2 regions of the Pseudomonas knackmussii B13 genome follow, and region 2 is predicted to be linked to the other one. Evidence: riboswitches for the same ligand, from Rfam matches in the RefSeq annotation. Region 2 holds a riboswitch; the other holds the start of a gene.
The links. Region 2 has a riboswitch for manganese ahead of PKB_RS22955 (TMEM165/GDT1 family protein). Riboswitches for the same ligand answer to the same signal wherever they lie in the genome.
Positions count from the first base shown of each region.

Region 1: another riboswitch for manganese. It lies ahead of PKB_RS24635 (sodium:calcium antiporter); the one in region 2 lies ahead of PKB_RS22955 (TMEM165/GDT1 family protein).

Region 1 covers NZ_HG322950.1:5,271,056-5,275,007, reverse strand. Annotated here, with positions in the region: gene PKB_RS24640 (type 1 glutamine amidotransferase domain-containing protein) at 1-474, opposite strand, end outside; gene PKB_RS24635 (sodium:calcium antiporter) at 575-1,585, opposite strand; yybP-ykoY riboswitch at 1,643-1,819, opposite strand; gene PKB_RS24630 (acetyl-CoA carboxylase family protein) at 1,858-3,952, opposite strand, start outside.
Region 2 covers NZ_HG322950.1:4,906,238-4,910,189, reverse strand. Annotated here, with positions in the region: gene PKB_RS22965 (NAD-dependent epimerase/dehydratase family protein) at 1-948, shown strand, start outside; gene PKB_RS22960 (ketosteroid isomerase-related protein) at 1,041-1,484, opposite strand; gene PKB_RS22955 (TMEM165/GDT1 family protein) at 1,581-2,162, opposite strand; yybP-ykoY riboswitch at 2,255-2,386, opposite strand; gene PKB_RS22950 (amino acid permease) at 2,420-3,895, opposite strand.

The sequences.
Region 1 (3,952 bases), 360 kb from region 2:
GCCGGTGACGTGGCGCCCCTCGACCAGCGGCTTGCCGTCGCCGTTCTTCACGTGGCGCAGCACGCCCGGTGCGTGGCAGACCGCGGCCACTGGCTTGCCGGCGTTGGCGAAGGCTTCGATCAGGGCGATGGAGTGCCGGTCCTCGGCCAGGTCCCAGAGCGGGCCGTGGCCGCCGGGGTAGAAGATGGCGTCGTAGTCGTCCTCGCTGACCTCGGCCAGCACGCGCGTGCTGGCCAGTTCGGCCTGGGCCGCGGCGTCCTGGCGGAAGCGCTCGGTGGCCGGAGTCTGGGCGTCGGGTTCGTCACTCTTGGGGTCGAGCGGCGGGTGCCCGCCCTTGGGCGACGCCAGGGTCAGTTCGGCGCCTGCGTCCTTGAACACGTAGTAGGGCGCGGCGAATTCCTCCAGCCAGAATCCGGTCTTCTTGCCGGTGTCGCCCAACTGATCGTGGGAAGTGAGCACTACCAGGATCTTCATGGCCTCTCCTTACTTGCAGCGTATGACGGCAGCCAGCGCCGTGGCGCTGGCTGGAACCCGTCAGTTTAGGCGCTGCGGACGGCCTTGCACGGCGCGCCGGTCAGTGCGACAGGGTGATCGCCAGGTAGGTGACGTAGAGCGCGCCGTTGCCCAGCAGGACCCACGCGGCGATGCCGTCCCGATGCGCATTGATGCGCAGCCAGACCGCGGCGAGCAGGGTGATCAGCACGCCGGTCAGTACTTCGATGCGCGGCTGCCAGGGTGTCAGCAGGATGCCGATGGCCGGCAGCAGGGTGCCCTGGAAGACCATGGCGCCGGTGATGTTGCCGAAGGCCAGGGTGTCCTTGCCGCGACGTACCCAGAGGATGCTGTTGACCTTTTCCGGCAGCTCGGTGGCGATCGGGATGATCAGCAACGAGATCAGCAGGGCGGATACTCCGAGCAGGTTCGACAGGCCTTCCACGCCGTGGATGAAGCCTTTGGCGCCGGCCACCAGCATGGCCAGGCCAAGTACCAGCTGCAGGGCGATGGTGAAGGCGTTGGTCGGCAGGCCGATGCGCGACAGCAGCATGGGGCCGTCGGCCTCGGTGCCATGGCCATCGTCCACGAGATCACGCGAAGCTCGGATGGTCAGCGTGATGTAGCCGATATAGGTGAGCACCAGCAGCACGCTCAGGCCGATGCGGTAGGTGTGCAGCTGCGAGGGTACGAACATTGCCAGCGTCGCCAGGGTGAACGCCAGGAGGAAGAAGTTCAGGTCGCGCAGCAGGCCGCTGCGCTCTGGTTTCAGGCGCCCGCGCAGGCCGCGCTTGCCGATGACGAAGCAGGCCATCAGGCAGGCGGAGAGGGTGGACAGCATCAGCGGTGCGCCGAGGATGGCGCCGACGCCGACTTCCTCGTTCACCGTCACGTTGCTGGTGCCGGCGAGCAGGGCCAGCAGCGGGACAAGGGTTTCCGGCAGGGCGGTGCCGATGGCGGCGAACAGCGAGCCGGTGACGCCTTCGGAGATGCCGAGGCGTTCGCCGAAGTGTTCCAGGGCGTTGGTGAAGACTTCTGCAGCAACCAGGATCAGCAAAAGCATGCCGAGCAGTTCGAGGACGAAAGTCAGCATGCGGCGCGCTCCTCGTGGCGAGAAGGCGAAGCGGGGTGCGAAAGGTGCATCACGGTGGAACTCCCGGCCGGTGTGATACCCATGACCATGCGCCTCCCCGGCCGTTGCGGAGGTTGCATGGTCAAAGGTCTTGCCAGGCGCTGCGCTGATCACACCATGGCCTGCGGGCCAAGGATGTTGGCGTGATCCCCGCCGGACGGACCGGGCGGGCGGCTACTCCCCAATGACGCCGGGCATTCTAGCGGAATGCCCGGCGCGCTCAAGGGTTTGTTTCACCATGTGTCGATGAGCGGGCGCTTCTTGCCCTCGCGTTTTGCCGGCTTCGGCGCCGAGGCCAGGCCGCGCAGCAGCCAGCGGCGCGTCTCGGCCGGGTCGATGACGTCGTCGATTTCCAGGAAGCTCGCCATGTTCAGGCCTTTGCCGTTGCGGTAGGCGGCCGCGACCATCCTGTCGAACAGCTTCTGCCGCTCCTGCGGGTCTTCCACGGCGGCCAGTTCCTTGGCGTAGCCCAGGCGTACCGCACCTTCCAGGCCCATGGCGCCGAACTCGCCGCTGGGCCAGGCGATGGTGAACAGCGAAGCGTGGAAGCTGCCGGCAGCCATGGCCATGGCGCCCAGGCCGTAGCCCTTGCGCAGGACCACGGTGAAGAAGGGCACGCTCAGGCTCGCGGCGGTGACGAACATGCGCGAGACGTGCCGCACCGTGCCCTGCTTCTCCGCCTCCGGGCCGACCATGAAGCCGGGGGTGTCGCACAGCGAAAGCAGCGGCAAGTCGAAGGCGTCGCACAGCTGCATGAAGCGCGCGGCCTTGTCGCCGGCCACGGCGTCAATGGCGCCGCCCAGGTGCGCGGGGTTGTTGGCGATCAGGCCGAAGGGCTTGCCCTCGATGCGCACAAGCGCGGTGATCATGCCGGGTGCGAACTGGCGGCGCAGTTCCAGCACCGAGCCTTCGTCGGCGAGGGTGGCGATGACCTGGCGGATGTCGTAGGCGCGCAGGCGGTTCTCCGGCACGGCGTGGCGCAGCAGGCGCTGGTCGGCGCACTGCCAGTCGCGCAGTTCGCCCTGGAAGTACGACAGGTACTGGCGGGCGATGCGGGTGGCTTCGGCCTCGTCTTCCACCAGCACGTCGATCACGCCGTTCGGGCCCTGCACGTGGCTTGGCCCGACCTCTTCGGCGGCATAGCGGCCCAGGCCGCCGCCTTCGATCATCGCCGGGCCCGCCATGCCGATGCTGCTGTCACGGGTGGCGATGATCACGTCGCAGCAGCCGAGCAAAGCGGCGTTGCCGGCGAAGCAGCGGCCGGACGCCACACCCACCAGCGGCACCAGCCCGGAGAGTTTCGCCATGCCCATGAAGGTGGCGCAGTCGAGCCCGGCGACGCCCAGGTAATCGCTGTCACCGGGGCGCCCGCCGCCGCCTTCGGCGAAGAGCACCAGCGGGATGCGCCACTGCTCCGCGAGTTGCAGCATGCGGTCGCTCTTCTTGTGGTTCATCACGCCCTGGGTGCCGGCGAACACCGTGTAGTCGTAGGCGATGGCCAGGCAGCGCGCGGCCTCTTCGTCGAACAGCGCTGCGTTGACGCTACCCAGGCCTGTGACCAGGCCGTCCGCCGGGCTGATCGCCTGCAACTCCTCCAGGCTGCGCCGGCGGCGTTGCGCGGCTATGGCGAGGGCGCCGTATTCGATGAAGCTGTCGGGGTCGAGCAGGTCGGCGAGGTTTTCCCGCGCGCTGCGTTTGCCTTGTGCGTGGCGTTTGGCGATGGCTTCCGCGCGACGCTCGTCGAGGCCAATGGCGTGGCGCTCGATGACTTCGGCGAGGTCGGCGCGGATGCAATCCAGGTCCAGTTCGCTGCTCTGTTCAGCACTGTGCGCGGCCACTTCGGCGGGTTCGATGAACAGCAGCGGCGCGCCTTCGTCGAGGCTGTCGCCGGGCGTGGCCGCCAGGCTGTGGACGATGCCGCTGGCGCTGGCCTTGATCTCGAATTCCATCTTCATTGCCTCGACCACCGCGATCACCTGGCCCTGGGCCACGGCGTCGCCGGGCGCAGCGAGCAGGCTGACCAGCACACCGGCACTCGGCGCGTTCAGCGCTTCGCAGCCCGGCGGAACGTCCGCCGTTTGGCGGCTCTGCACGCTGGCCTCCTGGGCGATCCAGCGGTGCGGGTGGGCTTCGCCTTGAGCCGCCAGCAGCTCCGGCAGGTGCTGTTCGATGAAGCGGGTATGCACCTGGTTGTCGGTCAGCTCCGGCTGGCGCAGCAGGTTGAGCAGCAGCGGGATGTTGTTCGCCACGCCGTCGAGGTGGAACTCGCAGAGTGCGCGGTAAGCGCGGCGCAGCGCCTGTGGATAATCAACCGCGTGGACGATCAGC
Region 2 (3,952 bases):
GGCCACCATGCCGCCCGCGCCATCAAGGCTGCCGGGCACGAGTTGGTGCTGATCCATCGACCTTCCTCGCAGATCCAGCGCCTGGCCTATCTGCAGCCGGAGTGCCGCGTCGCCGAGCTGTACGACTACCGTGGTCTGGAGCGCGCCCTGAGCGGGCTCGACGCGGTGATCTTCAGCGCCGGCTACTACCCCAAGCGGCCGCGTCGCTGGCAGGAAGAAGTGGCCAGCGCGCTGGACCAGACCAACCATTTCTACGCCGCCTGCCAGCACAACAAGGTGCCGCGCATTCTTTATGTCGGCTCGGCCTTCGCCCTGCCCATGCACCCGCAGGGGCTGCCCGGGCACGAAGGGCTGTTCTACGAAGGCCTGCCCACCGGCAAGAGTGCCTACGTGATGTGCAAGTGGGCGCTCGACGAGCAGGCCCGTGAACAGGCTCGCGGCGGACTGCCGGTGGTCATCGGCATTCCCGGCATGGTGCTGGGCGAGCTGGACATCGGCCCGACCACGGGGCGCCTGATCACGGCCATCGGCCGTGGCGAGATGTCCCATTACGTGCCGGGGCGACGCAACGTCATCGATGCCGGCGAGGCAGGGCGCGGGCTGCTGCAGACGCTGGAGCGCGGACGCATCGGCGAGCGCTACCTGCTGACTGGGCATAACGTCGAGATGGGCGAACTGACCGCGACCATCGCCCAGTTGCTGGGCAAGCCGGCACCGCTGCCGATGCCGCTGCATCGCGCCCGCGCGCTGGCGACCCTGGGCCGCTGGCGCTACCGGCTGACCGGAAAGCTGCCGCTGCTCGACGACACCGCCATCGAGGTCATGGCCGGCGGGCAGTTCCTCGACGGGCGCAAGGCCCGCGACGAGCTGGGCTTCCAGAGCAGCGTGCCGCTGGAAGATACGCTGCGCCGGGCGATCGCCTGGTTCCGCTCCAACGGCTACCTGTGAGGCTGGCTGGGTCCCCGCGTTCGCGGGGATGACCTGTGTAGGAGCGGCCCATGGCCGCGAATCGCGCGCATGGCGCGCTCCTACAGGGTTGGCTAGGGCAGCGTCTGCTCCGCCAATGGCCTTGGCTGCAGGCCCATCTGGCTGCGGAAGCTTTCCATGTCGATCAGCGTGCAGAGTTCCTGCAGCTGGCCCTGGCTGTTGAACAACCAGAAGGCCATGCCGGGGATGCTCACCACGCGGTCGCTGGCCGGATAGCCGAAGGCCGGGCGGCTGATGCTGCCGACCAGGGTGCTCCAGGTGAACACCTTGTTGCCTTCCTGGAGGCACTCCTCGATGACCACGTCCAGCTCGTCCATGGACGCGCGGATGCCTTCGATCAGGCGGCAGTAGCCGGCGCTGCCCAGGGGCTGGGCGGCGAAGCTGCTCTTGTAGAGGAAGTCGGGGCTGTGCATCTGGCTGGCCAGGGCCAGGCGGCCCTTGTTCCAGCTCAGGTCGATGTGATGGCGCGCCAGGCGCTTGAGGTCCTTGTCGGTCATGGCTGTTTCCTTCAGCAGGGGGCGACGGCCGACAGTCTAGGAGCTGGTGCGGCGGCCGGGCATTGGCCCGACCGCCGGTGGTTAGCGTAAGAAACCTCAGAACAACCCGGAGAGCTTCGCCGCGTGCCAGGCTGCAGCCAGGCCGAGCACGGCGAAGGCGCTGGCCGCCAGGCGGCGGATGAGCGCCAGCGGCAGGCGTTCGGCGGCGAAGTTGCCGGCCAGGACGACTGGCACGTTGGCCAGCAACATGCCGATGGTGGTGCCGGCCACGACCAGCCAGAAATGCGGGTACTGCGCGGCGAGCATCACGGTGGCGACCTGGGTCTTGTCGCCCATCTCGGCGAGGAAGAAGGCGATCAGGGTGGTGAGGAAGGGGCCGAATTTCTTCAGGCCGCCGCCTTCGTCGTCGTCCAGCTTGTCCGGAATCAGCGTCCAGGCCGCCACGGCGAGGAAGGACGCGGCCAGCAGCCAGCTCAGCGTGGCTTCGGAGAAGAAGGTCGAGACCCATTTGCCGACGGCGCCGGCGACGAAGTGGTTGGCCAGGGTGGCGGCGATGATGCCGGCGATGATCGGCCAGGGCTTGCGGAAGCGCGCGGCGAGGACGAGGGCGAGCAGTTGCGTCTTGTCGCCGATTTCGGCGAGGGCGACCACGAGGATCGGGACGAAGAGGGATTCCATCAGGCTTTTTCCTTGGGGGCGGGTCGACAGAGCACCATGACACGTGCCATCCGCCCGCCCCGGGCCGGATCGCTCGTGTCATAGGTCTTGTCAAACCCTCGGCCCGGGAGACGGGCCGAGGGTCGCACGCGCCATGGCCTGTGGGCCAAGTATGTTGACGCGCGCCGGGCGAGGGCCGCAGGCCGCTCGCGGGAGACTACTCCCCTAGGACGGCGCGCATTCTGCCCAACTCGGGCAGGGAGGGCAAGGCGCGCCGGTCAGTCGTCGTCGCCGGCGCGGACGTCCATTTCCTCGTAGCGCACGAAGCGGCTGCCGTGCTTGAGCCGGTAGCCCCACCAGATCGCCAGGAACAGCGGCAGGCTGATGTAGGTGGCGGCCAGGCCCGCCCAGTCGATGCGCTCGCCGATGAAGGCCTGGTAGTTCTGCCCGAGGGTGATCGCCAGGCACAGGCTGAAGGCGAACAGCGGGCCGAAGGGGAACCACTTGGCGCGGTAGGGCAAGTCCTCCAGGCGCCCGCCCTGTGCCAGGAAGCCCTTGCGGAAGCGGTAGTGCGAGGCGGCGATGCCCAGCCAGACGATGAAGCCGCACATGCCCGAGGTGTTCAGCAGCCAGGTGTAGACGGTCTTGTCGCCGATGAAGCTGGTGAGGAAGCACAGCGCGCCGACCAGGGTGGTGGCCAGCAGCGCCTGGCGCGGCACACCGCTCTTCGACAGTTGGGCAAACACGCGCGGGGCCTGGCCGTGCACGGCCATCATGTAGAGCATGCGGGTCGAGGCGTACATCCCGGAGTTGCCGGCGGAGAGGATCGCCGAAAGGATCACCGCGTTCATCACCCCGGCTGCGGCCGCGAGGCCGGCGCGCTGGAACAGCAGGGTGAACGGCGAGGTGCTGATGTCGCTGCTGTCGGTCTTCAGCAGGTTGGGATCGGTGTAGGGAATCAGCATGCCGATGACGAAGATCGCCAGGATGTAGAACATCAGGATTCGCCAGAACACCTGGCGGATCGCCTTGGGGATCGACTTGTGCGGGTGCTCCGACTCGCCGGCGGCGACCCCGATCAGTTCGGTGCCCTGGAACGAGAAGCCGGCGATCATCGCCACCCCGATCATCGCCTGCAGGCCACCAACGAAGGGCGCGTCGCCAGTGGTGAAGTTGCTGAATCCGGGCGCGTCGATGCCGTGCATGATGCCGACGATGCTGGCCAGGCCGATGCCGATGAAGATCACCACGGCGACCACCTTGATCAGCGCGAACCAGAACTCGGCCTCGCCGAAGCCCTTCACCGAGAAGACGTTGAGCAGGAACATGATGGCGAGGAAGCCGGCGCTCCAGTAGATGCCTGGAACGTCGGGGAACCAGAAGTTCATCACCAGCTGCGCCGCGACCAGTTCCGCGGCGATGGTCACCGCCCAGTTGTACCAGTAGTTCCAACCCATGGCGAAGCCGAAGCCGTCGTCGACGAAGCGGCTGCCGTAGGTCGAGAAGGACCCCGAATCGGGAATGTAGGCGGCCATCTCGCCGAGGCTGGTCATCAGGAAGAACACCATGACGCCGATCAGCGCATAGGCCAGCAGGGCGCCGCCCGGGCCGGCGGTGGCCACCGTGCTGCCGGAGGCGACAAACAGGCCGGTGCCGATGGAGCCGCCGATGGCGATCATGTTCAGGTGGCGCGGCTTGAGCGCGCGCTTGAGGTGGGGAGCGCTTTGCTGCGCCGACGCCGGAGCGTCATTCAGATTGCTGTTCACGGGAGTTCTCGGCTGGCGGGCGCTGGTGGCGCCCGGAATGAATCG